One region of the Pseudomonas sp. GD03875 genome, then DNA from elsewhere that is predicted to be linked to it. Evidence: riboswitches for the same ligand, from Rfam matches in the RefSeq annotation. Region 1 holds a riboswitch; each other region holds the start of a gene.
What was found. Region 1 has a riboswitch for cobalamin ahead of N5D30_RS02105 (CbtB-domain containing protein). Riboswitches for the same ligand answer to the same signal wherever they lie in the genome.
Positions count from the first base shown of each region.

Region 2: it holds a riboswitch for cobalamin, as region 1 does, so the genes downstream of both, cobG (precorrin-3B synthase) here and N5D30_RS02105 (CbtB-domain containing protein) in region 1, are expected to answer to the same signal.
Region 3: it holds a riboswitch for cobalamin, as region 1 does, so the genes downstream of both, N5D30_RS18530 (TonB-dependent receptor) here and N5D30_RS02105 (CbtB-domain containing protein) in region 1, are expected to answer to the same signal.
Region 4: it holds a riboswitch for cobalamin, as region 1 does, so the genes downstream of both, N5D30_RS25480 (TonB-dependent receptor) here and N5D30_RS02105 (CbtB-domain containing protein) in region 1, are expected to answer to the same signal.

Region 1 is NZ_JAOCCV010000002.1:139,258-146,448, forward strand. It holds gene cobN (cobaltochelatase subunit CobN) at 1-558, opposite strand, end outside; gene cobW (cobalamin biosynthesis protein CobW) at 702-1,751, opposite strand; cobalamin riboswitch at 1,847-2,049, opposite strand; cobalamin riboswitch at 2,110-2,331, shown strand; gene N5D30_RS02105 (CbtB-domain containing protein) at 2,431-2,616, shown strand; gene N5D30_RS02110 (CbtA family protein) at 2,628-3,344, shown strand; gene N5D30_RS02115 (cobalamin biosynthesis protein) at 3,349-3,735, shown strand; gene cobM (precorrin-4 C(11)-methyltransferase) at 4,001-4,768, shown strand; gene N5D30_RS02125 (hypothetical protein) at 4,737-5,033, opposite strand; gene N5D30_RS02130 (DNA-3-methyladenine glycosylase I) at 5,105-5,776, shown strand; gene N5D30_RS02135 (NAD-dependent deacylase) at 5,795-6,562, shown strand; gene N5D30_RS02140 (NlpC/P60 family protein) at 6,633-7,191, shown strand, end outside.
Region 2 is NZ_JAOCCV010000005.1:42,605-49,795, reverse strand. It holds gene N5D30_RS05690 ((2Fe-2S) ferredoxin domain-containing protein) at 1-317, opposite strand, end outside; gene N5D30_RS05685 (cobalt-precorrin-6A reductase) at 314-1,048, opposite strand; gene cbiE (precorrin-6y C5,15-methyltransferase (decarboxylating) subunit CbiE) at 1,045-2,247, opposite strand; cobalamin riboswitch at 2,312-2,504, shown strand; gene cobG (precorrin-3B synthase) at 2,621-3,892, shown strand; gene N5D30_RS05670 (precorrin-8X methylmutase) at 3,889-4,515, shown strand; gene N5D30_RS05665 (precorrin-2 C(20)-methyltransferase) at 4,515-5,258, shown strand; gene cobJ (precorrin-3B C(17)-methyltransferase) at 5,338-6,990, shown strand; gene N5D30_RS05655 (hypothetical protein) at 7,068-7,191, opposite strand, start outside.
Region 3 is NZ_JAOCCV010000023.1:52,776-59,966, reverse strand. It holds gene adhP (alcohol dehydrogenase AdhP) at 1-259, shown strand, start outside; gene N5D30_RS18550 (histone deacetylase family protein) at 578-1,606, shown strand; gene N5D30_RS18545 (polyamine ABC transporter substrate-binding protein) at 1,630-2,718, shown strand; gene N5D30_RS18540 (low specificity L-threonine aldolase) at 2,752-3,789, opposite strand; gene N5D30_RS18535 (DUF1127 domain-containing protein) at 4,160-4,375, shown strand; cobalamin riboswitch at 4,614-4,823, shown strand; gene N5D30_RS18530 (TonB-dependent receptor) at 4,970-6,856, shown strand; gene N5D30_RS18525 ((2Fe-2S) ferredoxin domain-containing protein) at 6,864-7,191, shown strand, end outside.
Region 4 is NZ_JAOCCV010000056.1:5,211-12,401, forward strand. It holds gene N5D30_RS25455 (transporter substrate-binding domain-containing protein) at 1-93, shown strand, start outside; gene N5D30_RS25460 (TIGR02281 family clan AA aspartic protease) at 80-730, shown strand; gene ribA (GTP cyclohydrolase II) at 896-1,507, shown strand; gene N5D30_RS25470 (MFS transporter) at 1,504-1,923, shown strand; gene N5D30_RS25475 (helical backbone metal receptor) at 1,916-2,716, shown strand; gene N5D30_RS25480 (TonB-dependent receptor) at 3,099-5,006, opposite strand; cobalamin riboswitch at 5,094-5,322, opposite strand; gene N5D30_RS25485 (LysR family transcriptional regulator) at 5,353-6,270, opposite strand; gene dxs (1-deoxy-D-xylulose-5-phosphate synthase) at 6,358-7,191, opposite strand, start outside.

The sequences.
Region 1 (7,191 bases):
TGCCTCGCCGTGGCGCGGGTGATGGATCAGCGTGCGCGGCAGGGCGCGTGGCTCGCTCCACGGGTAGTCGCGATCCAGCCAGCGGCTGGCGATGCAGTGCAGCAGGTGGCGGGCATTGTCCGCGCCGCCCTGGCGCAGGTATTGCCACAGGCGCTGGCTGTCCTCGGTCGGCACGTTGCTCAGTTCGGTCAGCTCGGGATCGGGGCTGTCATCGCCGGGCACCAGGATGATCCTGGCGCCTTGCCGGCCCAGCTCGACTAGGCGTTCGATGCCGTAGCGCCAGTAGCTGACGCCGCCGTGCACCGAGATCAGGATGACTTTGGCGTGGTGAAGCACTTCCTCAACGTAGAAGTCCACGGAAGCGTGATTGGGCAACTGCGCCGGGCTGGCCAGGCGCAGGCTGGGGAAGTCTTCGGGCAGTTCGCGCGCTACCTCGGCCAGCAGCGACAGGTGGGAGTCGCCGGTGCAGAGGATCACCAGCTCGGCCGGGGTCTGGCCGAGGTCGGCGATGCTGTCGGCCGGCAGAGTGACGCCGGCCTGGGCGCGCAGGAGGTGCATGGGTCAGGGCTCCGAGTTGCCTGGGAGAGCCTCACCCCAGCCCTCTCCCAGGAGGAGAGGGAGTTGGGCCGGGTGCAGCTTTTCTCCCCTCTCCCCTCGGGAGAGGGGCCGGGGGTGAGGGAGCCGCAGTCGGCTCGCTCTCCTCACGCCAGCGCCGCCTTCAGCTCCGCCTCGATGGCAGCGCGGTCCAACTCCTGGCCGATCAGCACCAGGCGACTCTGCCGCGCTTCGTCGGCGCCCCAGGCGCGGTCGAAATGGCGGTCGAAGCGCTGGCCGACGCCCTGTACCAGCAGGCGCATGGCCTTGCCGGGGATGGCGGCGAAGCCCTTGACGCGCAGGATGCCGTGCTTGGCCACGGCGTCCTTGAGGGCGGCGAGCAGGCGCGCTTCCTCGGCTTCCGGCAGGACCACATCGAAGGAGTCGAACTCGTCGTGGTCGTGGTCCTCGTCTTCCTCGTCGTGGTGGGTACGGCGGGCGTCGATGTGCAGCTCGGTCTCGCAGTTGAGGCCGACCAGCACGCTCAGCGGCAGGTCGCCGCCCTGGGCCTCGATCACCTTGACCGATGGCGGCAGCTCCTCGGCCACCTCGGCGCGCACGGCGGCCAGGGCGTCGGCGTCGAGCAGGTCGGTCTTGTTCAACACCACCAGGTCGGCGCTGGCGAGCTGATCGGCGAACAGCTCGTGCAGTGGTGATTCGTGGTCCAGGTTCGGGTCCTGCTTGCGCTGGGCGTCCACCTGCTCGGGGAAGGCGGCGAAGGTGCCGGCGGCCACGGCCGGGCTGTCGACCACGGTGATCACCGCGTCGACGGTGCAGGCGGTGCGGATTTCCGGCCAGTTGAAGGCCTGCACCAGCGGCTTGGGCAGGGCCAGGCCGCTGGTCTCGATCAGGATGTGGTCCAGCTCGCCGCGGCGTGCCACCAGCTCGCGCATCACCGGGAAGAACTCTTCCTGCACGGTGCAGCACAGGCAGCCGTTGGCCAGTTCGTAGACGCGGCCGTTGGCTTCTTCCTCTCTGCAACCGATGGCGCACTGCTTGAGGATGGCGCCGTCGATGCCCAACTCACCGAATTCGTTGACGATCACCGCGATGCGGCGGCCGCCGGCGTTGGCCAGCAGGTGGCGCAGCAGGGTGGTTTTGCCGGCGCCGAGGAAGCCGGTGACGATGGTGACGGGAAGTTTGGCGAGCGATTGCATGGAGAGCCCCGGGGACGTCGTGGAATGGACGGACGGGCAGGGCGGGGCACGCGCGGACGAGCGAGGGCCGAACACCACCGGATCACCCCGCCCGGTTGTCGAAACGTTTGCGAGGCAGGTCTCCTGGCTTACGGCGTGCGGCAGCGTTGCCGCGCTTCCCCACCTTCCCGCCGGTTGGCAGTGGTCTGTCGGGGAGTCTCGTCCGTTCACAGTTGCGGGGGCAGCCAGGGCTTGAAAGACCCTGTTCCCTCTTAGCTTCTTCGGATGGCGAAGAAGAACCTCGGAAATGGCGCAAGGCTACGCAGTGCCTGGGATGCGGTCAACCGCGCGGTTGACGCTGGGTGGAGCTTCGTGATGTTCTAGAAAGGCTGTTTCAGGTGCCTCTCGCCGCCGTGCGCGAGGTGAAACGGGAAGCCGGTGGGCACTCTCCAGACCAGGGGAGGCGAGTCCGGCGCTGCCCCCGCAACGGTAAGCGATCGACGGGTCAACCACGCCACTGTGCCGAGCGCATGGGAAGGCCGACCCGGTTCCTGCAAAGGCGTCGCAAGCCCGGAGACCGGCCTGAATCCCTTAGTTTGGCAACCCGCGGTGGGCGGGCGTACGCCGGCTCGTGGCCCCCGTGGCCGTACTCGTGCTGCGTTCCTTCTACCGGTCCGTCAACCCCTGGAAGGTGCTCATCATGTCCAGCCGCACGCTGTCGTCCTCCGATTCCGTTTCGCTCCCGTTGTCCAAGCGCCTGACCATCGCCGTCGGCAGCTGCCTGCTCGGCGCGCTGCTGATCTTCTTCGCCGGCTTCTCGCACATCGAGGCGATGCACAACGCCGCCCATGATACCCGCCACAGCGCCGCCTTCCCCTGCCACTGAGACCGCCCGCCATGATCAAGCGCATCGCCCAGACCGCGGGCTTCTCCGGCCTGCTGGCCGCCATCGTCCTGACCCTGCTGCAGAGCCTGTGGGTCACCCCTCTGATTCTCCAGGCGGAAACCTTCGAGACCGCCGAGCCGGTGGCCGAGCACAGCCACGGCGAGCAGGCCGTCGCCCACGCACACGACGAGGCCGCCGGCCACAGTCATGGCGAGGAAGCCTGGGCGCCCGAGGATGGCTGGCAGCGCACCCTATCCACCGGCCTCAGCAACCTGGTGGTGGCCGTCGGCTTCGCCCTGATGCTGGCCGGCCTGTTCACCCTGCGTGCGCCGAACCGCACCTGGCAGGGCTTGCTGTGGGGCCTGGGCGGCTTCGCCGTGTTCAGCCTGGCGCCGTCCGCCGGCCTGCCGCCGGAGCTGCCGGGCACCGCCGCCGCCGACCTGCTGCTGCGCCAGTACTGGTGGATCGGCACCGCCGTCGCCACCGCAGCCGGCCTGGGCCTGATCGCCTTCGGCCGCAACTGGGCGTTGCGCGTCGTCGGCCTGGTGCTGCTGGCCGTGCCGCACCTGATCGGCGCGCCGCACCCGGAGGTGCACGAGAGCCTGGCGCCGGCCGCCCTGGAGCGCGAGTTCATCCTGGCCTCGCTGCTGACCAACGCGGTGTTCTGGGCCGCCCTCGGCCTGGCCGCGGCCTGGTTCTTCGGCCGTGGCGCCCGTCGGGACGCCTGAGCCGGTGACCATCGCCGGCCTCGGCTGCCGTCGCGGCTGCACGGCGGCCGAGTTGCGCGAACTGCTGGAACGGACCCTGCGGCAGCTCGCGCTGCCGCTGGGCGCGCTGGATGGTCTGGCCACCAGCGAGCACAAGCGCGGTGAGGCCGGACTGGTGCAATTGGCACATGACCTCGGCCTGCCGCTGGACTTCCACACGGCCGAGCAACTGGCCTGCCACGAGCCACAGATCAGCGAAGGCTCGGAGCAGGTCCGCGAGCTGACCGGCGCCGCCAGCGTGGCCGAGGCCAGTGCCCTGGCCTCGGCCAGCGAGCGCTCCGGTCGCGCCGCCACCCTGATCTGTCCTAAACAGCGCAGCGCCGCTGCTACCCTGGCCATCGCCCGCGCCTGAGCGCCTGCTCGTGATCTGCTGCGCGTCGGCTATGTCCACGTGAGTTGTCGCACCCCTTGTGGGAGCGGATTCATCCGCGAATGTCGCGGCCAATCGGAATGCTGCCCAGCCGCGCCTACGAACGCAGGACTGCGCCACCGATACGTAACGGGGACATAGCCCTTCGGAATGCTCCTCTGCCGTCTGTAAACTCTTCTTCCTCAGCCGTTTTCGCTTATCTCTGGCTCGCAAGGTCGCGAGCAGGCTCTGACATCGGGGTAACTCAATGACCGTCTATTTCATCGGCGCCGGCCCCGGCGATCCGGAGCTGATCACCGTCAAGGGCCAGCGCCTGATCCGCAGCTGTCCGCTGATCCTCTACGCCGGCTCGCTGGTGCCGGAGGCCGTGCTCCAGGGCCATGGCGCCGAGCGGGTGGTGAACACCGCCGAGCTGCATCTGGAGCAGATCGTCGCCCTGCTGGCAGAAGCCCATGCCCGGGGCCAGGACGTGGCCCGGGTGCATTCCGGCGATCCCTCGCTGTACGGCGCCATCGGCGAGCAGATCCGCGAACTGCGGGCGCTGGGCATTCCCTTCGAGATCATCCCCGGTGTCACCGCCACGGCGGCCTGCGCGGCGCTGCTGGAGGCCGAGCTGACCCTGCCCGAGGTGGCGCAGACGGTGATCCTCACCCGCTACGGGCACAGTTCGCCGATGCCGGCGGGCGAGGCGCTGGGCGCCCTGGCCAGCCACCGCGCGACCCTGGCGATCCACCTGGGCGTGCGCCACCTGCCGAGCATCGTCGAGGAACTGCTGCCGCACTATGGCGGCGATTGCCCGGTCGCGGTGGTCCATCGCGCCAGCTGGCCGGACCAGGACTGGGTGCGTGGCACCCTTGCGGACATCGAAGAGAAAGTGCGTGGCAAGGACTTCCGCCGCACCGCGCTGATCCTCGTCGGCCGGGTGCTGGATGCGCCGGACTTCGCCGGCTCGGCGCTCTACGCCGAGGCCACCCGTCACCTGTTCAGGAAAGACGACGCAGGCAGTAGCGACTGAGGTCGACGTTGCCCCGGTTGTCGGCGATGGCGATCTCGCCGCCCAGCCCTCTGAGACGGCTGTTCAGGTCGCTGGCGTAGAGCGCCTGGCGCAGGCGCGGGTAGTCCCACTGCGGCGCCAGCCAGCGGTGCAGCTGCGGCAGCAGGAACTCCCAGTGGCCGGGCGCGCAGGCGAAGCCGGCCTCGCGCAGGCGGGCGAGGGTGTCGGCATCGCCGCGCAGCAGGGCCTGGCAGTGCTGGAACAAGGTTTCGAGCGGATCGTCCATGACTGGCGATATTGCGCGGCGGCGAGGGTTGCGGGCAACCTGTGCGGCCATCGGATCGACGAGGAACCCCCATGCGCGACTATCAGTGGCTGCACGAATACTGCCTCAACCGCTTCGGCTCGGCCGCCGCCCTGGAGGTCAGGTTGCCGCAGCCCGTGAGAGAGGCCGAACTGCGCACACTGAGCGACGACCGCTACCTGTCGCAGATGGCCCTGCGGATATTCCGCGCCGGCCTCAAGCACAGCCTGGTGGACGCCAAGTGGCCGGCGTTCGAGGAAGTGTTCTTCGGCTTCGACCCGGAGAAGGTGGTGCTGATGGGTGCCGAGCACCTGGAGCGGCTGATGCAGGACACGCGCCTGATCCGCCACCTGGGCAAGCTCAAGAGCGTGCCGCGCAATGCCCAGTTCATCCTCGACGTGCGCAACGAGAAGGGCAGCTTCGGCGCGCTGATCGCCGACTGGCCGGCGAGCGATATCGTCGGCCTGTGGAAGTACCTGGCCAAGCACGGCAACCAGCTCGGCGGCCTGTCGGCGCCGCGTTTCCTGCGCATGGTCGGCAAGGACACCTTCATTCCCAGCAACGACATGGTCGCCGCGCTCAAGGCCCAGGAAATCATCGACAAGGCGCCGACCAGCCAGAAGGAGCTGGCCGCGGTGCAGGCCGCCTTCAACGAGTGGCAGGCGCAGAGCGGCCGGCCGTTGTGCCAGCTGTCGATGATGCTGTCCTTCACCGTCAACCACTGAGTGCGCCAGGAGGCAGGCATGCAGGAGGAGATCATCCGCGTCGCCCGGGCCATCCAGGGCGCCGAGCGCATCCTGGTCATCACCGGCGCCGGGCTCTCGGCGGATTCCGGGCTGCCGACCTACCGCGGCCTGGGCGGCCTGTACAACGGCCTGACGGCGGAGGGGCTGCCGATCGAGGCGGCGCTGTCAGGGCCGATGCTGCAGCGCGACCCGGCGCTGTGCTGGAAGTACCTGGCCCAGCTCGGCGAGGCCTGCCTCGGCGCCGTGCCCAACGCCGGCCACGCCGCCATCGCCGAGCTGCAGAGGCGCAAGCCGGGCTGCTGGGTGCTGACCCAGAACATCGATGGCTACCACCGCGCCGCCGGCTCGCCGGCCGAGCGCCTGATCGAGATCCACGGCGAGCTGGCGCCGCTGTTCTGCCAGTCCTGCGGGGCGGAGGACGCCGAGCTGGCCGAACACCTGCGGAGGCCGCTCCCGCCGCGCTGTGCCCGCTGCGGGGGCGTGCTGCGCCCTCCGGTGGTGCTGTTCGAGGAAATGCTGCCCGAGAATGCCATTGGTCGGCTTTATGACCAGGTGCGGCAGGGCTTCGAGGTGGTTATCGCGGTGGGGACTACCGCGAGCTTCCCCTACATCGTCGAGCCGGTGGTGCAGGCCAGCAGGTACGGGGGTTTCACCGTCGAAGTGAATCCCCGGGAGACCGATATCAGCCGCCGGGTGGACCTGCGTCTGGCGGGGAGGGCGTCAGACGTTTTGCCGGAACTACTGAGTCACATTCCCGGGTATTGAATTTGCAAATCGCCTCGATAGGCGGCATAGTCGCGCCCCAACAAAAACCCAGACAGACACGGTCGTGCCCATGCTAAAGCGCTTCGCACCCCTCGTGCCCATTGCACTCTCAGCCCTGCTGGCGGCCTGCGCCACCCAGGCGCCGCAGCAGCCCCAGATGGATCTGGCTCACAAGCCCCAGCCGCAACCCGTCGAGTTCATCTTCGACGAAGAGCCGGTGGTGGAATTCTCGGACGATAACGCCTACGAGCTGCCTTCGCTGGCGGACAGCATCCTGGCTCATGGCCTGTCCCTGGTCGGCACCCGCTACCGCATGGGCGGCACCTCGGTGACCAGCGGTTTCGACTGCAGCGGCTTCGTCGGCTTCCTGTTCAAGGAAGAGGCGGGCATGCAGCTGCCGCGCTCGACCCGCGAACTGATCAATCTGGACGCGCCGCTGGTCTCGCGCAGCGAGCTGGAGCCGGGTGATCTGATCTTCTTCAACAACCGTGGCCGTGGCCGCGTCAGCCACGCCGGCATCTACCTGGGCGACGACCAGTTCATCCATTCCAGCAGCAGCCGTAGCGGCGGCGTGCGGGTAGACAGCCTGGACGACAGCTACTGGAGCCGCAGCTACATGGAAGCCAAGC
Region 2 (7,191 bases), on a different contig from region 1:
TCGGCATTGCCGGCGCAGACGAATACGTCGCTCGCATACTCACCGGCCAATGCCTGCAGCTCGCCGCGCAGCCAGTCCAGATGCGGGCTGCCGCCGAGCGGGTCGAGGTCGACCAGCAGCAGCGGCAGCTCGCCGGCTGCCAGACACTGCCGTACTTGCGCCCACAGCGGCTCGTAGCCGGCGTCGGTATCGAACAGGTCGTCCAGCACGGCGGCGCCGAAGCGCTCGGCCAACTGATGGCGGATCAGCTCGGCGAAGCTGCCGCTATCGAGGTCGGGTCCGGCGAACAGCACGCGGGCGTAGTTTTCGGTCTTCATGAGGTCTCTCGGAGCAGGGGCCGCAGCGCCTGCCACAGGTCTTCGGGATCGGCGAAGCTGCGCTCCACCTCGGGCAGTTCGGGGCGCGCCAGCAGCAATACCGGCAGGCCGCACTCGCGGGCCACCTGCAGCTTGGCCTCGGTGGCCGCGCCGCCGCTGTTCTTGCTCACCAGCGCGTCGAAACCCTCGGCGGCGAACAGCGCGCGCTCGTCGTCCAGCGCGAAGGGGCCGCGGGCGGCGATGCAGCGGGCGCGCGGGTGCTCGGGCTGGGCATCGAGCAGGCGCAGGGTCCAGAACTGCCCCGCGGGTATTTCGTCGAGGTGGGCCAGCGGTTCGCGGCCCAGGGTGAAGAAGGGCTTGCGGAAGGGCGCCAGGGCCCGGACCAGAGCGGCCCAGTCGGCTACCTCGCGCCAGTCGTCGCCGGGGCCGGGTCGCCAGCCGGGGCGGCGTAGGGCCCAGCAGGGCACCCCGGCCAGGCACGCGGCAGTGGCGGCGTTGGCGCTGATCCGCGCCGCATAGGGATGGGTGACATCCAGCAGCAGGTCGAAGCCCTCGCCACGGATGAAGCCGGCCAGCCCCTCGGCGCCGCCAAAGCCGCCCACCCGCACCCGGCAGCCTAGGTCTTCCGGCACCTTGCCCAGCCCGGCCAGGCTGTACAGGTGCTCCGGCCCCAGGCGACGGGCCAGGCGCAGGGCGTCGCCGACGCCGCCGAGCAGCAGCACGCGGGTCACGGCTTGTGTACTTCCAGCAGGGTGATCGGCAGGGCGCTGCGCCAGGTGTCGAAGCCGCCCAGGGGCCGGGCCTGGGCCACGCTCAGGCGGATCAGTTCGCCACCGTGCCGTTCGCGGAAGGCCACAAGCGCGGCCTCGCTCTGCAGGGTCACGGCATTGGCGACCAGCCGGCCGCCGGGCTGGAGCGCCTGCCAGCATTGCTCCAGCACGCCGGGCACGGTCACGCCACCGCCGATGAAGATGGCGTCGGGCCGCTCCAGCCCTTCCAGCGCCTCCGGTACATGGCCGGCCAGCAGTTGCAGCTGCGGTACGCCGAGCGCGTCGCGGTTGTGCGCGATCAGCCCCTGGCGCCCTTCGTCCGCCTCGATGGCGATGGCCCGGCAGCTCGGGTGGCTGTGCAGCCACTCGATGCCGATCGAGCCGCAGCCGGCGCCCACGTCCCACAGCAGCTCGCCGGGGCGCGGCGCCAGGCGTGCCAGGGTGACGGCGCGTACGTCGCGCTTGGTCAGCTGGCCGTCGTGGCGGTAGGCCTCGTCGGGCAGGCCGACTGTCAGCGGCAACGGCCGGGTGCCGGCATCGGCGCGGCACTCGACGGCGAGCAGGTTGAGCGCGGCGGCTTGCTCCAGGCTCCATCCCTCGGCCAGGCCGTCGACGCGCCGCTCCAGCGGGCCGCCCAGGTGCTCCAGTACGCTCAGGCGGCTGGCGCCGAAGCCGCGTTCGCGCAGCAGGGCGGCGATGGCGGCGGGGCTGACGCCGTCGTTGCACAGGATCAGCAGGCGCCGGCCCGGGTGCAGGTGCGCGGCGATGGCGGCCAGCGGCCGCGCCACCACCGACAGCAGGGTCGTGTCCTGCAGCGGCCAGCCCAGCCGGGCGGCGGCCAGGGAACAGGAGGAGGGCGCCGGCAGCACCCGCATCTCGCCCTCGTCCAACTGCCGCGCCAGGCTGGCGCCGACGCCGAACAGCATGGGATCGCCGCTGGCCAGCACGCAGGTCGGTGTGCCGCGCCGCTGCAGCACCGGCGCCAGGCCGAAGGGGCTCGGCCAGGCCTCGCGCGGGGCGCGGATGCACGGGGGCAGCAGCTCCAGCTGGCGCGGGGCACCGACGATGCGCTCCGCCGCCAGCAGGGCGCGCCGTGCCGCCTTGCCCAGGCCGGCGTAGCCGTCCTCGCCTATGCCCACCACCGTCAGCCAGGCCGTCATGTGTGTCTCCTCGATGCCTTGCGGGGCGACGCGCGGGGCTTGGCCCGGCGTCGTGAAAAGCGGGCATAATAGCGCCTTCGTCGGTGCCCGGCCCCTCGGGGGTACGTGGGCCTAAGAGGGAACACGGTCGAGCCGTGGCTGCCCCCGCAACTGTAAGCAGCGAGTCGCTCCACACAGGCGCCACTGAGCAATCGGGAAGGCCGTGGGGCGACGAGGACCTGCCAGCCAGGAGACCTGCCGACGACGCTGTCGCGAGTGCCAACATCGGGCGGGGTGTACCGATGCCAAGGAGCCTTCCGGTTCCGCTGGTTCGGTCGCCGCGTCGTTCGTAGCCGGTGACCGCTTGCAGCCCGAATCTTCCCCTGTCGCCTTCGTGCCAAGGCCCTCCGCCTGTCCGGGCCTGTGGCGCATCGTGCCCGCGCGCGACGGTGGCATCTGTCGGGTCAAGCTGCCCGGCGGGCGGCTGACCGGCGAGCAGGCGCGCGCCGTGGCCGAGGTCGCGCGGCGTTGCGCCGGCGGCGTGCTGGAGCTGACCAACCGCAGCAACCTGCAGATTCGCGGTGTGCGCGAGGCCTGCCACGAACAGCTGGTGCGGCGCCTGCTCGACGCCGGCCTCGGCCCGCGCCACGCGGCGGCCGACGATGTGCGCAACCTGCTGATCAGCCCCGCCGCCGGCCGCGACCCGGCCGCCCACCTGGACACCCGGCCCCTGGCCGAACGACTGCTGGCGCTGCTGCAGGACACCCCCGCCTTCCACGGCCTGTCCGCCAAGTTCGCCCTGCAGCTGGACGGCGGCGAGGCCCTGGCCATGCTCGACCACCCCCACGACCTCTGGCTCGGCGCCTTGCCCGGCGGCACGCGGATGGCCTTCGGCCTGGCGGGGTGTCCGCGCCGTGGCGCGCTGGGCGTGGTCGAGCTGGAGCGGGTGCCGGCGCTGGTGGAGGCGCTGCTGAACCTGTTCCTCGAACTGGCCGGCGAGCGCACGCGCATGCGCCAGCTGCTGGCGGACATGCCGGTGGCAGACTTCCTCGCTCGCCTGCCGTTCGCCCTGCAAGACCCGCCGCCGACCTTCGCCCCCGTGGCGATGGACGGCGCGCCGCTGGGCATCCATGCCCAGGCCCAGCCAAACCGCGCGATGCTGCTGGCCGGCGCGCCGCTGGGGCGCCTGCACGCCGACCAGTTGCAGGCACTGGCCGACCTGACCGGAGCCGAGGGCAGCGACGAGCTGCGCCTGACGCCCTGGCAGGGCGTGCTGCTGCCGGATGTGGTGGTCGAGCGCCAGGCTGCCGTGGCCCGGGCCATGGCCGATATCGGCCTGGTGCTGGACGCCCGCGCGCCGCTGGCCCGCCTGCTCGCCTGCAGCGGCACCGCCGGCTGCGCCAGGGCCGAGGCGGACACCAAGGCCGACGCCCTGCGCCTGGCCGCGCGGCTGGGGGCGGACGGCCCGGCCCAGATGCACCTGTGCGGCTGCCCGCGCAGCTGCGCCGCCGCCCATGTTGCGCCCTACACCCTGCTGGCCCGCTCCGGCGGGCGCTATGACCTCTATCGACGCGAGCGGGACCAGGCCGGATTCGGCCGACTGCTGGCGTCGTCCCTCGACATCGACCAGGCCGGCGAACGCCTGGCCACAGGAACACCCGAATGATCGATTACATCCGCGACGGTCAGGAGATCTATCGCCAGTCCTTCGCCACCATCCGCGCCGAGGCCGACCTGAGCGCCATCCCGGCCGATCTGGAAAAGCTTGCCGTGCGCCTGATCCACGCCTGCGGCATGGTCGACGTGGTGCAGGACCTGCGCTTCTCGACCGGCGCCGGCGCGGCCGGTCGCGCGGCCCTGGCCGCCGGCGCGCCGATCCTCTGCGACGCGCGCATGGTGGCCGAGGGCATCACCCGCGCGCGCCTGCCGGCTGCCAACCCGGTGATCTGCACCCTCAATGAAGCGGATGTGCCGCAACGGGCCCGCGAGCTGGGCAACACCCGCTCGGCGGTGGCCCTGGAGCATTGGCGCGAGCATCTGCAGGGCAGCGTGGTGGTGATCGGCAACGCGCCGACCGCGCTGTTCTACCTGCTGGAAATGCTCGACGCCGGCGCGCCGAAGCCGGCGCTGATCCTCGGCATGCCGGTGGGCTTCATCGGCGCCGCCGAATCCAAGGACTTGCTCGCCGCCGACAGCCGCGGCGTGCCCTACGTGATCGTGCGTGGCCGCCGTGGGGGCAGCGCCATGGCCGCCGCCGCGGTCAACGCCCTGGCCTCGGAGGTGGAGTGATGCGTAAGGGACGTCTGCTCGGCCTCGGCGTCGGCCCCGGCGACCCGGAGCTGATCACCCTCAAGGCCCTGCGCCTGCTGCAGTCGGCGCCGGTGGTGGGCTACTTCGTGGCCAAGGCCAAGGCGAGCAAGGGTCTGGGCGGCAACGCCTTCGGCATCATCGAGCGGCACCTGACCGAGGCGCAGCGGCGCCTGCCGCTGGTCTACCCGGTGACCACCGAGAAGCTCGAACCGCCGCTCTCCTACGAGGATGTGATCGCCGACTTCTACGACACCTGCGCCGCGCAGATCGCCCTGGAGCTGGACGCCGGCCGCGACGTGGCGGTGATCTGCGAGGGCGACCCGTTCTTCTACGGCTCCTACATGTACCTGCACGACCGCCTGGCCGAGCGCTACGAGGTGGAGGTGGTGCCCGGCGTGTGCTCCATGCTCGGCTGCGCCTCGGTACTGGGCACGCCGCTGGTGTACCGCAACCAGTCGCTCAGCGTGCTCTCCGGCGTGCTGCCGGAGGAGGAACTGGAGCAGCGCCTGCGCAATGCCGAGGCCGCCGTGGTGATGAAGCTCGGGCGCAACTTCGACAAGGTGCGCCGCGTGCTGCAACGTCTCGGCCTGGCCGAGCGCGCCCACTACGTGGAGCGCGCCACCATGGACAACCAGCACATCGTGCCGCTGGATGAGGTGGACCCGCTGGCCTCGCCCTATTTCTCCATGATCCTGGTGCCGGGGGAGAAGTGGCGTGGCTGAGTCGACCACCGGTGGGAGCGGCCTTGGCCGCGATGACGGCGAGTGTGGAGCGATCGCGGCCGAGGCCGCTTCCACGGGCATTAGTCCCGCCATCGTCATCCTCGGCGCATCGGCGCTGGCCACCGCGCGCCGGGTGCGCGAGCGCTACCCCAGGGCGCGTATCCATGGGCTGAGCGGGCGGGTGGCAGAAGTCGACCAGATCTACCGCGAATTCGCCGAACACCTGCGCGGCCTGTACCGCGCCGGCACGCCGATCATCGCCCTGTGCGCCGCCGGCATCGTCATCCGCAGCCTGGCGCCGGTGCTGGCGGAGAAGGGCGCCGAGCCGCCGGTGCTGGCCCTGGCCGAGGACGGCAGCGCCGTGGTGCCGCTGCTCGGCGGCCTGGACGGGGTCAACCGCCTGGCCCGCGAACTGGGCGACTGGCTGGCGGTGGCGCCGGCCATCACCACCAGCGGCGAGCTGCGCTTCGGCACCTGCCTGCTCGACCCGCCGCCCGGCTACGTCCTGGCTGACCTGGAGCGGGGCAAGCGGCTGGTCAGCGACCTGCTCGGCGGTGCGCGCCTGCGCGTCGAGGGCGAGGCGCCCTGGTTGGCGCGGGCCGACCTGCCGCTGCATCCCGAGGGCGAGCGCTGCGTGCGCGTCGACGTGTCCGCCGCGGGCGATGACGATGCGCTGCTGATCCATCCGCGCCGGCTGCTGGCGCGCTGCACCGGAGGCGACGACGATCTCGCGCGGCGCTTGCGCGAGGCGCTGGCCGCAGCCGGCCTGGCCGAGGCGGCGCTGGCCGCGCTGCTGGTCGAGGGCGAAGGGCGCGCGCTGCCGCAGGCCGAGCAGGCCGCCCGGGAGCTGAGCGTGCCGCTGCGCTTCATCGAGTCGGACACGGCATTGCCGCAGGCCTGCCACGAGGCACCGGGGCTGAGCCTGCACCTGGCCGACAGCCCGCAAGCCGCTGCCGCTATCGGCCGACCACGCGGCCGGCTCAGCGTGATCGGCATCGGCCCGGGCTGCGCCGAGCTGATGGCGCCGGCCGTGCGCCAGGCACTGGACGCGGCCGAGGAAGTGCTCGGCTACGAGACCTACGTGACCATGGCCGGACCCTACCGCGCCGACCAGTGCCTGCACGCCAGCGACAACCGAGAGGAACTGCAGCGCGCCGCCCATGCCTTCGAGCTGGCGGCCGGGGGACGGCGGGTGGTGATGGTGTCCTCCGGCGACCCCGGCGTGTTCGCCATGGCCGCCGCGGTGATGGAGGCGCTGGAGGGCTCGGTCGATCCGTGCTGGCAGGGCGTGGAGCTGGAGGTGCTGCCCGGCATCTCCGCCGCCCTGGCCACCGCCGCCAGGGCCGGCGCGCCGCTGGGCCACGACTTCTGCCTGATCTCCCTGTCCGACAACCTCAAGCCCTGGGCGGTGATCGAACGGCGCCTGCAGCACGCGGCGGCGGCCGACCTGGCGATGGCCTTCTACAACCCGATCTCCCGGGCACGCCCCTGGCAGCTCGGCCGCGCCCTCGACCTGCTGCGCCAGCACCGCGAACCGCAGACCCTGGTGGTGCTCGGCCGCGATATCGGCCGCCCGGCCGAGGCTCTGCGCGTGCTCACCCTGGGCGAGCTGACCCCGGAGCAGGTGGACATGCGCACCCTGGTGATCGTTGGCTCCAGCCAGACCCGGCGCTTCCCGCGCCAGGGCGGCGGCGAGTGGGTCTACACGCCGAGGTGGTACCCGGCAACGTAGGGTGCGTGGGGCCGCCCAGGCTGTGCGCACCGACGTTTTTTCCGAGGTGGTCCCACCCAGGAGCGCCGGGAGCGGCCTCAGTTGCGGAATTCGATCTGCAGCTCGGCGCCTTCCACGGAGTCCCAGTAGTCGTCGCCCCGGTCGTTGGTGATCAGGCGGCCGTTCAACTGGTAGGGGCCGGGCTTGGTCGGCTTTTCCATG
Region 3 (7,191 bases), on a different contig from region 1:
CAGGCGCGGCGGCACCATCTCGCTGGTCGGTTTGCCGCCGGGCGACTTCCCCACACCGATCTTCGACGTGGTGCTCAAGGGCCTGCACATCACCGGCTCCATCGTCGGCACCCGGGCGGACCTGCAGGAGGCGCTGGACTTCGCCGGCGAGGGGCTGGTCAAGGCGACCATCCACGGCGACAAGCTGGAAAACATCAACCAGGTGCTCGACCAGATGCGCGCCGGGCAGATCGAAGGACGTGTCGTACTGGAGTTCTAGGGCACGCAGCCGGAGCCTGATGGCCCCTAGAGGCACTTTGCGCAACCGCTGATCCGTTCCGGCGACAGCGAGCGAGGCCCGCCGAGTGCGGGCCTCGGCTCATGGCGCTCACCTTGGCGCCTATGTGGAGGTGCGCGCGGCGCACCCTACGTCCCTTTCCTCTACTCCTCGCCTCTGGCTCGACTTTCGCCGAGCACCGCAACCGGTCACGACGGCGCCACAATGGCCGGAATTATCCCTTTCTTGGCCGCCGTTATCGTTCTCCCCGCCAGCCCGGGGCGCCAACAATGCGCCCAGCCCATCGAGGAGAACAACAAGATGCTGACCTTCTACAGCGACGACCACCGCCTGCACCACGCCCAAGGCGAGATGGTCGGCGGCGAGTTCAAACCCTGCTTCGAGATGCCAGCGCGCGCCGACCACGTGCTGGCCCGGGTGCGCGAGCGCCAGCTCGGCGAGGTTCTGGCGCCGCGCGACTTCGGCCTGGCGCCCATCGCCCGCATCCATACCGGCGACTACCTGCAGTTCCTGCAGGACGCCTGGGCCGGCTGGGCCGCCCGGGGCAACACCGCCGACTTCCTGCCCGGCGTGTTCCCGGCCCGCCACCTGCGCGCCAAGCGCCCGGACGATCTCTACGGCCAGTACGGCTTCCACAGCTTCGACTGCTTCGCGCCGATCACCGCCGGCACCTGGCAGGCCGTTTACACCTCGGCGCAGGTGGCCCTGAGCGGCCAGGCCGAGATCGCCGCCGGCGCCCACTGCGCCTTCGCCCTGTGCCGGCCGCCGGGCCACCACGCCAGCGCCGACGTGATGGGCGGCTACTGCTACCTGAACAACGTGGCCATCGCCGCCCAGGCCTTCCTCGACCAGGGCGCCGCGCGGGTGGCGATCCTCGACGTCGACTACCACCACGGCAACGGCACCCAGTCGATCTTCTACGACCGCGACGACGTGCTGGTGGCCAATATCCACGGCAGCCCCAGCTTCGAGTACCCGCACTTCCTCGGCTACGCCGACGAGACCGGCGAGGGCCGCGGCGAGGGCTTCAACCTCAACCTGCCGCTGGCCGCCGGCAGCGCCTGGGACGTCTACGGCACCGCGCTGGAGACCGCCTGCCAGCATATCGCCGCCTACGACCCGGACGTGGTGTTGGTGTCCCTCGGCGTCGACACCTATCAGAACGACCCGATCTCCAGCTTCAAGCTGGACAGCCCAGACTACCTGCGCATGGGCGAACGCATCGCCGCACTGGGCAAGCCGACCCTGTTCGTCATGGAGGGCGGCTACGCGGTCGCCGAAATCGGCATCAACGCCGTCAATGTGCTCGAAGGTTTCCAGGGCGCCTGAGCCCTTACAGGAGAACGACAAAAATGAAGAAACTGCTCGCCGCCGCCCTCTGCGGCCTGACCCTGGCCGGCACGGCCCAGGCCGCCGACCGCCAACTCAAGGTGTACAACTGGTTCGACTACATCACCCCGGAGACGCTGACGAAGTTCAAGCAGGACAGCGGCATCAAGCTGACCTACGACATCTTCGACACCAACGAGGCGCTGGAGGCCAAGCTGCTCACCGGCAACTCCGGCTACGACCTGGTGGTGCCGTCCAACGTGTTCCTGGCCAAGCAGATCGAGGCCGGGGTGTTCCAGAAGCTCGACCGCAGCAAGCTGCCCAACTGGCAGCACCTGGACCCGCAGCTGATGAAGCTGATCGAGGCCAACGACCCGGGCAACCAGTACGCCGTGCCCTACATGTACGGCACCGTGCTGATCGGCTTCAACCCGGCCAAGGTCAAGGCCGCCCTCGGCGACGACGCGCCGGTGGACAGCTGGAACCTGATCTTCAAGGAAGAGAACATCGCCAAGCTGCAGCAGTGCGGCGTGGCCCTGCTCGACTCGCCGTCCGAGATCCTGCCGCTGGCCCTGCACTACCTGGGCCTGCCGCCGAACAGCAAGGAACCGGCCGACTACGCCAAGGCCGAGGCGCTGCTGAGTAAGGTCCGCCCCCACGTGCGCTACTTCCACAGCTCCAAGTACATGAGCGACATCGCCAACGGCGAGATCTGCGTGGCGGTCGGCTACTCCGGCAGCTTCTCCCAGGCCGCCAACAACGCCATCCAGGCGAAGAACGGCGTGGTGGTGGACATGCGCCTGCCCAAGGAAGGCGCGCCGATCTGGTTCGACATGATGGCCATTCCCAAGGACGCGAAGAACATCGACGAGGCCCACGCCTTCATCGATTTCCTGCTGCGCCCGGAAGTGATCGCGCCGATCTCCGACTTCGTCGGCTACCCCAACCCGAACAAGGACGCCACCGCGCAGGTGGCCGAGGCGATCCGCAGCAACCCGAACCTGTACCCGACCGCCGAGGCGATGAAGACGCTCTACACCCTGGAGCCGCTGCCGCGCGCCGCCGAGCGGGCGCGTACCCGGGCCTGGAGCAAGATCAAGACCGGCAACTGAAGTCCCGCCGGCCCGTCAGGGCCGGCTGCCGTTTCAGGCCATGGCGCGGCGGATGTCCGCGGCCAGTTCGCGCACCCGCTCCTCCTCGGTGTCCCACGAGCACATGAAGCGCGCGCCGCCGGCGCCGATGAAGGTGTAGAAGCGCCAGCCCCCGTCGCGCAGGCGCTCGATGGCCGGCTCCGAGAGCTGGAGGAACACGCCGTTGGCCTCCACCGGGAACATCAGGCTCACCCCCGGTACGTCGGCCACCAGCTCGGCGAGCAGGCGGGCGCAGCGGTTGGCATGGCTGGCGTAACGCAGCCAGGCGTCGTCCTGCAGCAGGCCGACCCAGGGCGCGGACAGGTAGCGCATCTTCGAGGCCAGCTGGCCGGCCTGCTTGCAGCGGTAGTCGAAGTCCTCGGCCAGCGCCTTGTTGAAGAACAGAATGGCCTCGCCCACCGCCATGCCGTTCTTGGTGCCGCCGAAGCACAGCACGTCGACGCCGGCCTTCCAGGTCAGCTCGGCCGGGCTGCAGCCGAGAAAGGCGCAGGCGTTGGAGAAGCGCGCGCCATCCATGTGCAGGTTGAGTCGCAGCGCCTTGCACGCCTCGCTGATGGCGGCGACCTCGTCGGGGCGGTACACGGTGCCCACCTCGGTGGCCTGGGTCAGGGTCACCACGCGCGGCTTCGGGTAGTGGATGTCCTGCCGCTTGAGCGCCACCTCGCGGATCGAGTCCGGGGTCAGCTTGCCGGCCAGGGTGCGCGCGGTGAGCAGCTTGGAGCCGTTGGAGAAGAATTCCGGCGCGCCGCACTCGTCGGTCTCGACGTGGGCGGTCTCGGAGCAGATCACGCTGTGGTAGCTCTGGCACAGGGAGGAGAGGGCCAGGGAGTTGGCCGCGGTGCCGTTGAAGGCGAAGAACACCTCGCAGTCGGTCTCGAACAGCTGGCGGAAGCGGTCCGCGGCACGGGCCGTCCAGCTGTCCTCGCCATAGGCGCGCTCGTGGCCGCGGTTGGCCTCGGCCATGGCGGCCCAGGCCTCGGGGCAGATGCCCGAATAGTTGTCGCTGGCGAATTGCTGGGTATGGTCGGTCATGGTGTGTGCTTCCTGGCAGGGCAGTCGCTCAACTGTACGCCAGCGCCGTGGCGTCCGGCAGCGACAGTCGAGCGATTTGGGGCAATAACAGATACGACTTCAAAAGAGGCCAGCGAAAAACTGTACCGGCATCTATTTCTCGCCGGAACGGCCATGGCCGGTCGAAATTCGTGCAGGTTCTGAAACGGCAGGACTTTCCACTTATGACCAGTACAGTTGCAGCCATAGAAGCAGAACAGTTACAAAGCCGCCTAACTAATAGCCCTGCAATTTAGCCCAGCTGTGTCTATAAAATCGACTATCCAGTCAGGAAAATATGCTTCCAGTAGGACACCCTCTAACCCCGCGCGAAGCGGAAGGAAGCACCACCATGGAACGCATACTCGGTTCCGACCTCATGTTCCAACAACAGAGCCCGGCCAGCGGCGGCAACCTGCCCCTGCGCGTCCTGGGCACCCTGCTGCTCTGGCAGCGCCGCATCAGCAGCCGCCGCGAACTCGCCCGCCTGGACGAGCGCCTGCTGGCCGATGCCGGCATCAGCACCTACGACCGCGCCATCGAGATCGACAAGCCGTTCTGGCGCTGAACCGCGACACCCGCCGTCACCAAGGGAAGCCGAGCGCTTCCCTTTTTTATGCCCGCTTCGTAGGGTGCGCCGCGCGCACCAGCAAGCCTCCGCAGGGCTCGGTGCGCACGGCGCACTCCACGCAACAAATTGGCACACAGCCCTTGAGTGCCACGGATCGCCCCGCCCGCTCGGTTTCTCGGGGACTGACAACTCTCGCCACGCCCACCGCGACTTGACCCGCCGCCGGCACGCTGGTCTCATGCGCGCCGATCCAGGTGTCTCGCGCCGCCGCGCGCGAAGTTAAACGGGAAGCCGGTAATGCTCCGCCCCTCGGCGAGCCAGTCCGGCGCTGCCCCCGCAACGGTATGCGAGCCGGGTGTTCACTCTGCCACTGTGCTTCGGCATGGGAAGGCGAACGCCCCAAGTCTCGCAAGCCCGGAGACCGGCCTGGACCCTTGTTGGCAAACCCGCGGTGGGCGGGCGTAACCGATGGTCCGCCCGCACGGGAGGCCCTTGTCTGCGCGCGCCTGCGAAACCCGTTTCGAGGCGATCACCTTGGCTCTTTCCCGTTCATCCCTGTTCCGCCGTGCGCCGCTGGCGACCGGCATCCTCCTGTGCGGCCTCGCCGCGCCCCTGGCGGCGCAGCCCCTGGGCCTGGACACCCTGACCATCAGCGCGCCCTCGGTGGAATCCACCGCCGTGGCGGAAATGGCCCGCTACGGCAGCCACCTGAACATTATCGAGCGCGAGCAGATCGAACGCGCCGGCCCCAGCGCCGACCTGTCCCGCGTCCTGCAGATGTACATCCCCGGCCTGTACGTGGCGCCAAAGAACGGCCCGTTCGACACCGGCACCTTCTCCCTGCTCGGCGGCCGCAACGACGACACCCTGATCCTGCTGGACGGCGTGCGCCTGAACAACCGCCTGTACGGCGGCATCTATCTGGACACCCTGCCGACCACCGCGGTGGAGCGCATCGAGGTGCTCAAGGGCGGCCAGGGCATCCTGTTCGGCACCCAGGCGGTGTCCGGCGTCATCAACATCGTCACCCGGCGTCCGCAGAGCCGCGACGCCAGCGGCGAGGTCAACCTCGGCCTGGACAGCTTCAAGGGCCGCAACGGCGACGCGCGGGTGGAGAGGGTGCTCGCCAACGGCTTCGGCGACCTGGGCCTGCTCGGCTACGCCAGCCGCCACCGCTCGCAGGGCTACCAGCCCTACCGCGACCGCGACATGACCGCCACCGTCAGCGACGAGCGCCGCTCCTACGACGTGACCACCCTGGGCGGCAAGGCGATCCAGGCCTTCGGCGAGGACGCGCGGCTGGAGCTGTTCTACCAGTACAGCGAGGCCGACCTGGACTTCGCCCGCCCCACCTCCAACCGCAGCACCACCAACGACCGCGTCCACCAGATCGCCACGGCCACCTTCCAGCAGCGCCTGAGCGACGACTTCAGCTGGTTCGCCAAGACCCACATCAACGACTGGGACACCCGCTACACGCGGATCTACAACCTGCAGGGCGGCGGCACCCGTACGCTCAACCGCAACGACTACTGGGGCTTCACCGACTGGGGCGCGCAGATCGAGGGCAAGGCCATCCTGGCCGGCGGCCACGAACTGGTATTCGGCAACGACAACCAGTGGTTCGAGGGCCAGGACGACGTGCTGATCATCGACAACAACGAGGCCGAGGCCCACGCCTTCTACGCCCAGCTGCGCCCGCGGATCGACGCGCTACCGGACTGGCACCCCAGCCTGGGCGTGCGCCGCGAGAAGATGTCCGGCGGCGAAGGCGCCACCGTGTGGATGCTCACCTCGCTGTACGACCTGAACGAGCAGTGGAAGCTGCGCGGCCAGTTCGGCACCGCCTTCAAGCTGCCCAATGCCGAGCAGCTCTACGTCAACGAGCCCGGCTCGGAGATGGGCAACCCCGACCTCAAGCCGGAACGCAGCCGCAACGCCGAACTGGGCCTGGACTTCGACGGCGGCCCGCTGACCGCCAGCGCCACCCTGTTCCGCCGCGACATCACCGACCTGATCAGCCTGCACGGCGAGCAATGGGTCAACGGCGACGGCGAGATCGAGGTGCGCGGCCTCGAAGTCGACGCCCAGTGGCGCTTCGCCCCCGGCTGGAGCTGGAGCGGCGACGCCACGCGCAACCTGATCGAGACCCGGGAAGGCGTGACCCTCCACAACATCCCCAGCTTCTTCGCCCGCACCCGCCTGGGCTACGACGCCGACGCCTGGGGCGTGGGCGCCGCCGCCCGCTACGTGCGCGCGGTAGTCAGCGCGGCCGGCGACGACTACGGCCACTACACCGTGCTGGACGCCGACGCCTACCGCTACCTGGACGCCGCCCAGCAACACCGCGTCAGCCTGCTGCTGGAGAACCTGCTGGACCGTGACTACGCCACCAGCCGGATCACCAACGGCACCCGCCAGGTAGACAACCTGGGCCGGCCGCGCACCGCCGAGCTGCGCTACACCTACCGCTTCTGAGGCCGGCGTGCGCAACCTGATCTTCGCCGGCCCGCTCGGCGGCGCCCAGGGCGAGGCCTTCCGCCGCCAGCTGCTGGAGTTGCGCGGCCCGGCTGCCGCCGAGGACGTGGTGGACACCGGCGACGCCTTCGACGCCCTGTGGCAACGGGTCCGCGCCTGCCTCGCGGCGGGCGCGACCGAGCTGCGGGTGGCGGACCTGGAACCGGCGGCGGACAGCGCCTACCTCGACTGGCTGCGCGGCGAACTGGCGGCGATCGCCGCCGAGTTCGAGCATGCGCCACGCCTGCGCGTCACCGGCTCGGCGCTGGGCCGCCAGGGCCTGGACGCCCGCGCTG
Region 4 (7,191 bases), on a different contig from region 1:
GTGCGCGATGGCAGCCTGCGGCCGATCTTCCGGCGCTGGTCCCAGGAGTACCCCTTCGACGAGGACATGGAGAGACCCGATGCGTCGCCTTGAGCTGTTCGCCGCCGGCCTGTTGCTGGCCCTGACCCCGCAGCTGCACGCCGAGCCCCAGGTGCAGGTGGTCGGCCTGTTTCCCGGTGCCGCGGTGCTGCTGGTCGACGGCCACCGCAAGTTGGTGCGCACCGGGCAGACCGGACCGGGCGGGGTCAAGGTGGTGAGCGCCGACAACAAGGGCGCGGTGCTGGAAGTCGACGGGGTGCAGCGCAGCTACGCGCTGTCGCGCGAGTACAACCAGGCCGGCCCTACCGAATCGCAGAAGACCCAGTTCAGCATCAGCCGCGGTGCCGGCAACCACTACTGGGTGGCTGGCTCCATCGACGGTCACCCGGTGCAGTTCCTGGTCGACACCGGTGCCACCACGGTGGCGATGAACGAAGGCCAGGCCCGCCGTCTGGGCCTCGACTACCGGGTGGATGGCCGGCCCATGATGGTCAGCACCGCCGGCGGCAATATCAAGGCCTGGCGGGTCAAGCTGGACCGCGTCAAGGTCGGCGGCCTGGAGGTGCTCGGCGTGGAGGGCGCGGTGCTGGAGGGTGACTCGCCCACCGAAGTGCTGTTAGGCATGAGCTTCCTCAGCCGGGTGCGCTGGCGCGAGGAAAACGGCGTGCTGCAGCTGGAATCCAAGCTCTAGCGCCAACCGCGGGGTGCACCCCGCGCTCCCGTGCCACTCGCAGATGGCGCATCTGCCCGTCAGATCGGCCCTTTCGATCCTTATCGACGACAATTCAGGCTGCGCCTGCCCCCGCGCTGGCTGGTACAATGCGGCCCTTTCCGCCGAACCTCACAGGAGCACCCGGTGTCCGTCGTCTTCGTCGCCGCCTCCCAGCTGCCCACGCCCTTCGCGGTCTTCACCATGCATGGTTTCCTCGACGAGGAGAGCGGCAAGGAGCATGTGGCCCTGACCCTGGGCGACGTCGCCGACGGGCGGCCGGTGCTGGGCCGCCTGCACTCCGAGTGCCTGACCGGCGACGCCCTGTTCAGCCAGCGCTGCGACTGCGGCGCCCAGCTCGAAGCCGCCCTGCGCGCCATCGCCGCCGAGGGCCGTGGCGTGCTGTTGTACCTGCGCCAGGAGGGCCGTGGCATCGGCCTGCTGAACAAGATCCGCGCCTACGAGCTGCAGGACGGCGGCGCCGACACCGTCGAGGCCAACGAGCGCCTGGGCTTCGCCGCCGACCAGCGCGACTACACGATCTGCCAGCCGATGCTCGATCACCTGGGCATCCGCGCCATCAACCTGATGACCAACAACCCGCGCAAGGTCAAGGCGCTGGAGGACATCGGCGTGCGCGTGGCCGAGCGCCGGGCGCTGGAGGCGGGGCACAACCCGCACAACCGCAAGTACCTGGCGACCAAGGTCGGCAAGCTCGGCCACATGCTCGGGCTGCTGCACCAGGCGGAGGAAGAATGACCCGCGCCGAGGTGCGCCGCCGGCTCGCCCTCGAATGGTGGCGCTGGCTCGGCTTCGCCCTTGGCCCGCTGTTCCTCCTCAACCTGCTGTTCGGCGGCAGCCAGGCGCTCGGCAGCGTGCTGGAAATGCCGCTGTTCATCGCCGGCATGGCATCCATGTTCGTCAGCCTGCCGCTGTTTTCCGGCTACAAGCGCGCCCTGATCGCCACCCAGGCGGCGCTGGACGGCGAGCACGAGCGCGAGGCCTGGCTGGAGCTGGCCCGGCAGCGGCGCAAGGGGTTCCTCGGCGCCGGCCTGCCGGCCTGGATCGCCGCCCTGGCGCTGTTCAGCGGGCTCAACGCCGTCGCCCTGATCCTCCTGGCCATGAGCAGCGTGGTGTTGCTCTGCCTGTATCGCATCCCGCGCCAGCTTGGCTAGACCGCTGCTGCTCGCCTGCCTGCTCCTGGCCTGCCAGCCGCTGGTGGCGGCCGAGCGGGTGGTCAGCCTGGCGCCGTCGATGTCGGAAATCGTCGTCGAGCTGGGCGCCCAGGATCGCCTGGTGGGATTGCTGGAAGGCGGCGAGCGGCCGGCGGAATTGGCCGAAGTGGCTTCGGTGGGGCGCTTCGGCACCCTGGAGCTGGAGACCCTGCTCAGCCTCAAGCCCGACCTGCTGCTGCTGACGCCCGGCAGCCTGCCCGACGCCCAGCGCCGCCAGCTCGACGACATGGGCATTCCCCTCTACTTCGGCGATCCCCGCGATCTGCAGCAGCTTGCCGAGCTGTTCGCCGAACTCGGCGAGCGGATGGGACGCGCCGAGCGCGGCCGTGAGCTGCGCGACGGTTTTCGCCAGGGCATGGCCGGGCTGCGCGCCCGCTACCACCGCGAGCCTGCGCTGCCGGTGTTCTACCAGATCTGGCACCAGCCGCTGTACACCGTGGGCGCTGGGCAGATCATCGGCGACGCGCTGAGCGTGTGCGGGGCGCGCAACGTGTTCGACGACCTGCGGATGCCGGCGCCGCAGATCGGCGTCGAGGCGGTGCTGGCCCGTTCGCCGCGGGTGATCCTGGGCGGCAGCGGCGCCGAACTGGAGCACTGGCGCGCCTGGCCGCAGCTGGCGGCGGTGCGCCTGGACCAGCTCTGGCCGGTGCCGGACAAGGGCATCGAACGCCCCAGCTTCCAGATGCTGGAAGCCACCGGGAAGCTGTGCGAACTGTTGGCGCGGGCCAGGTAGGAAGATGAACGGCACGCGGGTTTCACCCGCCCTACGGCGGGGCGGGTGAAACCCGCGCATGGCAAATGGGACAAAAGGCCCCATCCTGGGGACCCCCTGTCACTCAAGGCGTTTTCCATGGTTGGCGAGCGCCATTGACCCTGTGGGAGCGGACTTGTCCGCGAATTTCGCGGCCGAGGCCGCTCCCACACGAGCAGAATTAACGGGTTCATAGCCATCGGAATGCCGTTCAGCCTCTCCCACAAAGGCCGAGTCGGTTCGCCACAGCCGACTCGGGCATAGCCAAGGAAAAACGCCGTGATCCAGCAGGGGAGTCACGGCGTTTCTCTTGACCGACAGGCATTGCCCATCGTGGGGCCTTTCGCATTCCTCTGGCGAGGATTTACAGCTTCGGACTCCAGGTCAGGCCCAGCATCAGGCTGCGCGGGGTTTCCTGATAGCCGTAGTAGCGGTAGTCGCCGGCGTACTGGTACAGGGCGTTGCTGTAGCCCTTGTCCAGCACGTTGGCCAGTTTGAGGTCCAGGGCCAGCTCGTCGCTGGCCTTCCAGCTGCCGCGCAGGTCGAGCACGCCGTAGCCGGGAATCTCGCGCTGGTTGGCCACGTCGTCGTAGCGCTGGCTGAACAGCTGCCAGCTGGCGCCCACGGCGAAGGCACCGATGTCGCGGTCCAGGTCCAGGCTCAGGCTGCGCTTGGCGCGGCGCGCCAGGGTGTGGCCGCTGTCGCGGTCGCGTGGGTCGATGATGCTCAGCGCCAGGTTGCCGCGCCAGCCGAACAGGTCCTGTTGCAGGCTCGCCTCGAAGCCGTTGATGCGCGCCTCGTCGACGTTGTAGTTGCGGCCGATGTAGGTCATCGGGTCCCAGACGTAGGTGATCAGGTCGCGGATGTCGGTGCGGTACAGCGAGGCTTCCAGGCGGGTGCCTTCCGCCAGCTGGCTGCGCCACTGCAGCTCGACGCTTTTCGAGCGCTCGGGGTCGAGGTCCGGGTTGGCGCCCCAGCTGTCCGGGCCGTAGAGGTCGTTGAAGGTGGGCACGCGGAAGCCTTCGGCATAGGACAGCACCAGCTCGTTGGCGCTGTTCAGCGGCAGGGTCAGCGCGGCGTTCCAGGTGTTCTCGCTGCCGAACTGCTCGTTCTTGTCGTGGCGTAGGCCGATCTCGGTGGAGAAGTGCTCGCCACGGTAGCCGTGCTGCACGAACAGCGCCTGGTTCCAGCGGCTCTCCTCGCTGTACGCGGTGGCGCTGTGCAGCTTGTCCTTCAGGTAGTCGAGGCCGGCGCGCAGCTGGTGGCCGTTGCCCAGTTCCACGGTGTTCAGCCAGGCGGCGGAGTCGCGGTAGGTGTTGAACACGTCGCTGCCCGGGTAGAGCTTGTCGAGGTCTTCCTGGCGGTCTTCGCTGTGGCCCAGCTCCAGGCGGCTGTTCCAGTTGTCGCCGAGCTTCGCGTCCGCGTAGGCCGCCATGCTGCTCAGGCTGAATTCGCTCCAGGGCTGGGCCGGGAAGGTCTCGTAGGTGGTGGTGTCGAAGCGGCCGTAGGGGTTGTCGTACTCGCTCTTGCCGCGCTGGTCCAAGGCGCTGAGGCCGATCTCCAGGACGTCGCTGACGGCATGCGACAGGTTCAGGCCGAAGCTGCGGTTGCGGTAGGCGTCGTGGTCACGGTCGCTGTCGAAGGACAGGCCGGTGCGGTCGATGCCGTCGGTTTCCACCAGGCTGCCGGTGAGGTTGTAGCGGGTGCGCCCGTCGCCGCCGGACACGCCCAGGCTGCGCTCCCAGGTGCCGTCGCTGCCGCCGGCCAGGCGCAGCTGCGGGTTGACGCCCTGGCTCTCGCCGCGGCGGGTGAAGATCTGCACCACGCCGCCGAGGGCGTCCGCGCCGTACAGGGCCGAGCGCGAGCCGCGCAGCACCTCGACCCGCTCGATCTGCTCGATGCTTAGGTGCTGCAGCGCCGCGCCGCCGGCGGAGACCGAGCCGACGCGCACGCCGTCGATCAGCAGCAGGCTCTGGGCGTTGCTGGTGCCGCGGATGAACAGGCTGGTGTTGGCGCCGCGGCCGCCGTTGCGCACCACCTGCACGCCGGGCACGCGCGACAGCAGTTCGCCGACGCTGGCGGGGCGCAGGCGCTCGATGTCCTCACGGGTGAACACGCTGACCGCCGCGCTGCTCTCGCCGCGCGGCTGGGCCTCGCGGTTGGCGGTGACCACGGTGTCGGACAGTTTCAGCGCCTGGTCCAGGGGCAGGTCGTCGGCGAGTGTCAGGCCGGGGGCGAGCGCCACGGCCAGGGCGAGACGGGAAATCTTCATCATCGGTTCCTCAAAAGGTCAGGCTTTCGAGGAGGGCAGGAGCAGGCGTGGCGGGCGGCCGCACCTGATGGTGCCGCCCTCCGCAACACCAGTGGTCACCATGCAGGCCGGTATCCGGGCTCTCGACTCCCATCCGCCCGCCTTCCCGTGCCTGGGCACAGTGGCTTCGAGCGGACGCCGATCAGCGATCGGGGTCGATTACCGTTGCGGGGGCAGCGCCGGGATGGTTCGCGGGGAACGCACCGGCTTCCCGTTTAATGCCGTGGCGACGAGGCCGAGGGGCTTCGTCCGGCACACCTGGATGGGTGCGCGCGACCTTAAGCGCTTGGCCCCGCCAATACAAGTGCTATCGCGGCAGCAGCGCGTCGCCCCGCAGCGCCTGGGCGAGGTTGCGGCGGATGTCCTCGAAGCAGGCTTCCGCCAGCGGCGAGCGCGGCGCGCCGCTGGCCATGATCAGGCTCAGCGGGGCGAGGGTATGGGCGTCCTCGATGGGCACCAGGCGCAGGTGCTCGTCGTGGGCCTGGAGCGAGGCGTCCAGTGGCACCACCCCGCAGCACAGGCCCGCGCCGACCGCCTGCAAGAGGTGGAAGATCGAGTCGGTCTCCAGCCGCAGCTGCGGCTTGAGGGCGCGCTGGCGGAAGGCGTGGTCGATCGACTGGCGAAAGTGCATGCCGGCCGACAGCAGCCCCAGGGGCAGTTCGGCGACCGCCTGCCAGCCCAGGCCGGCGGGGTCGAAGCGGAAGTGCCGGGTGTCGTGGAGCAGACCCATGGCGGTGGGCTCCAGGCTGTGCACCGTGAAGTGCTCGCGGGTGGCGAGGCGCTCGATGTAGGCCAGGCCGAGGTCCAGCTGGTTGCGGGTGAGCTGTTCGAGGATCTGCTCGCTGCTCAGGGCGAACAGCTGGAAGCGCATCTGCGGATGGCTGGCGAACAGCAGTTCGACCAGGCGGATGGGGTCCAGCCCGGCCAGCGGCACCACGCCGAGGCGCAGGGTGCCGACCAGTTGCCCGCGGCAGGCCGCCGCCTCGGCATAGAGGCCGGCTTCCGCGTCCAGCAGGTTGTGGGCCCAGGCCAGGATGCGCTCGCCCGCCGGGGTGAATCCGAGGAAGCGCTGGTTGCGCCGGATCAGCTCCAGGCCCAGTTCGTCCTCCAGGTCGCGCAGGCGCATGGACAGGGTCGGCTGGGTGACATGGCAGTCGGTCGCGGCCAGGCCGAAGTGGCGGGTCCGTTCGAGGGCGACGAGAAACTTGAGCTGCTTGATGTCCATGCCGCATCCGTTCCGTACGGGCCGGGGCCGCGCATGGCGCGGCGCCGGGTCAGCCTGTGATGCCGCCGCGGATGCTGCCGGCCTGCCTCAGCCTTGCAGCTGTTCCAGGCGGCAACGCACCGCGGCCTCGATGCCCTGGGCGTCCAGGCCGCACTCGGCCAGCATCTCGGCCGGCTTGGCGTGTTCCACGTAGCCGTCGGGCAGGCCGAGCTGCAGCAGCGGTCCGACGATGCGCTCGGCGGCGAGGAATTCGCCGACGGCCGAGCCGGCACCGCCCATCACGGCGTTTTCCTCGATGGTCACCAGCAGCTCGTGGCTGCCGGCCAGTTCGCGCACCAGGGCCTCGTCCAGCGGCTTGACGAAGCGCATGTCGACCACCGTGGCGTCGAGCGCCTCGCCGACGCGCAGGGCCTCGGCCAGCTGCACGCCGAACGCCAGCAGGGCGACCCGCTGGCCGCGACGGCGAACCACCGCCTTGCCGATCGCCACTGGCTCCAGGGCCGGGTCGATGGGCGCGTTGGGGCCGCTGCCGCGCGGGTAGCGCACGGCGGCCGGGCCGGCGAAGTGGTAGCCGGTGGTCAGCAGCAGGCGCAGTTCGTTCTCGTCGCTGGGCGTTGCGATCAGCATGCCGGGGATGCAGCGCAGGTAGGAGATGTCGAAGCTGCCGGCGTGGGTCGGGCCGTCCTCGCCGACCAGGCCGGCGCGGTCGATGGCGAACAGCACGTCGAGGTTCTGCACCGCCACGTCGTGGATCAGCTGGTCGTAGGCGCGTTGGAGGAAGGTGGAGTAGATCGCCACCACCGGCTTGGCGCCGTCGCAGGCCAGGCCGGCGGCCAGGGTCACCGCGTGCTGCTCGGCGATGGCCACGTCGAAGTAGCGCTCGGGGAAGCGTTCGGCGAAGGCCACCAGGTCGGAGCCTTC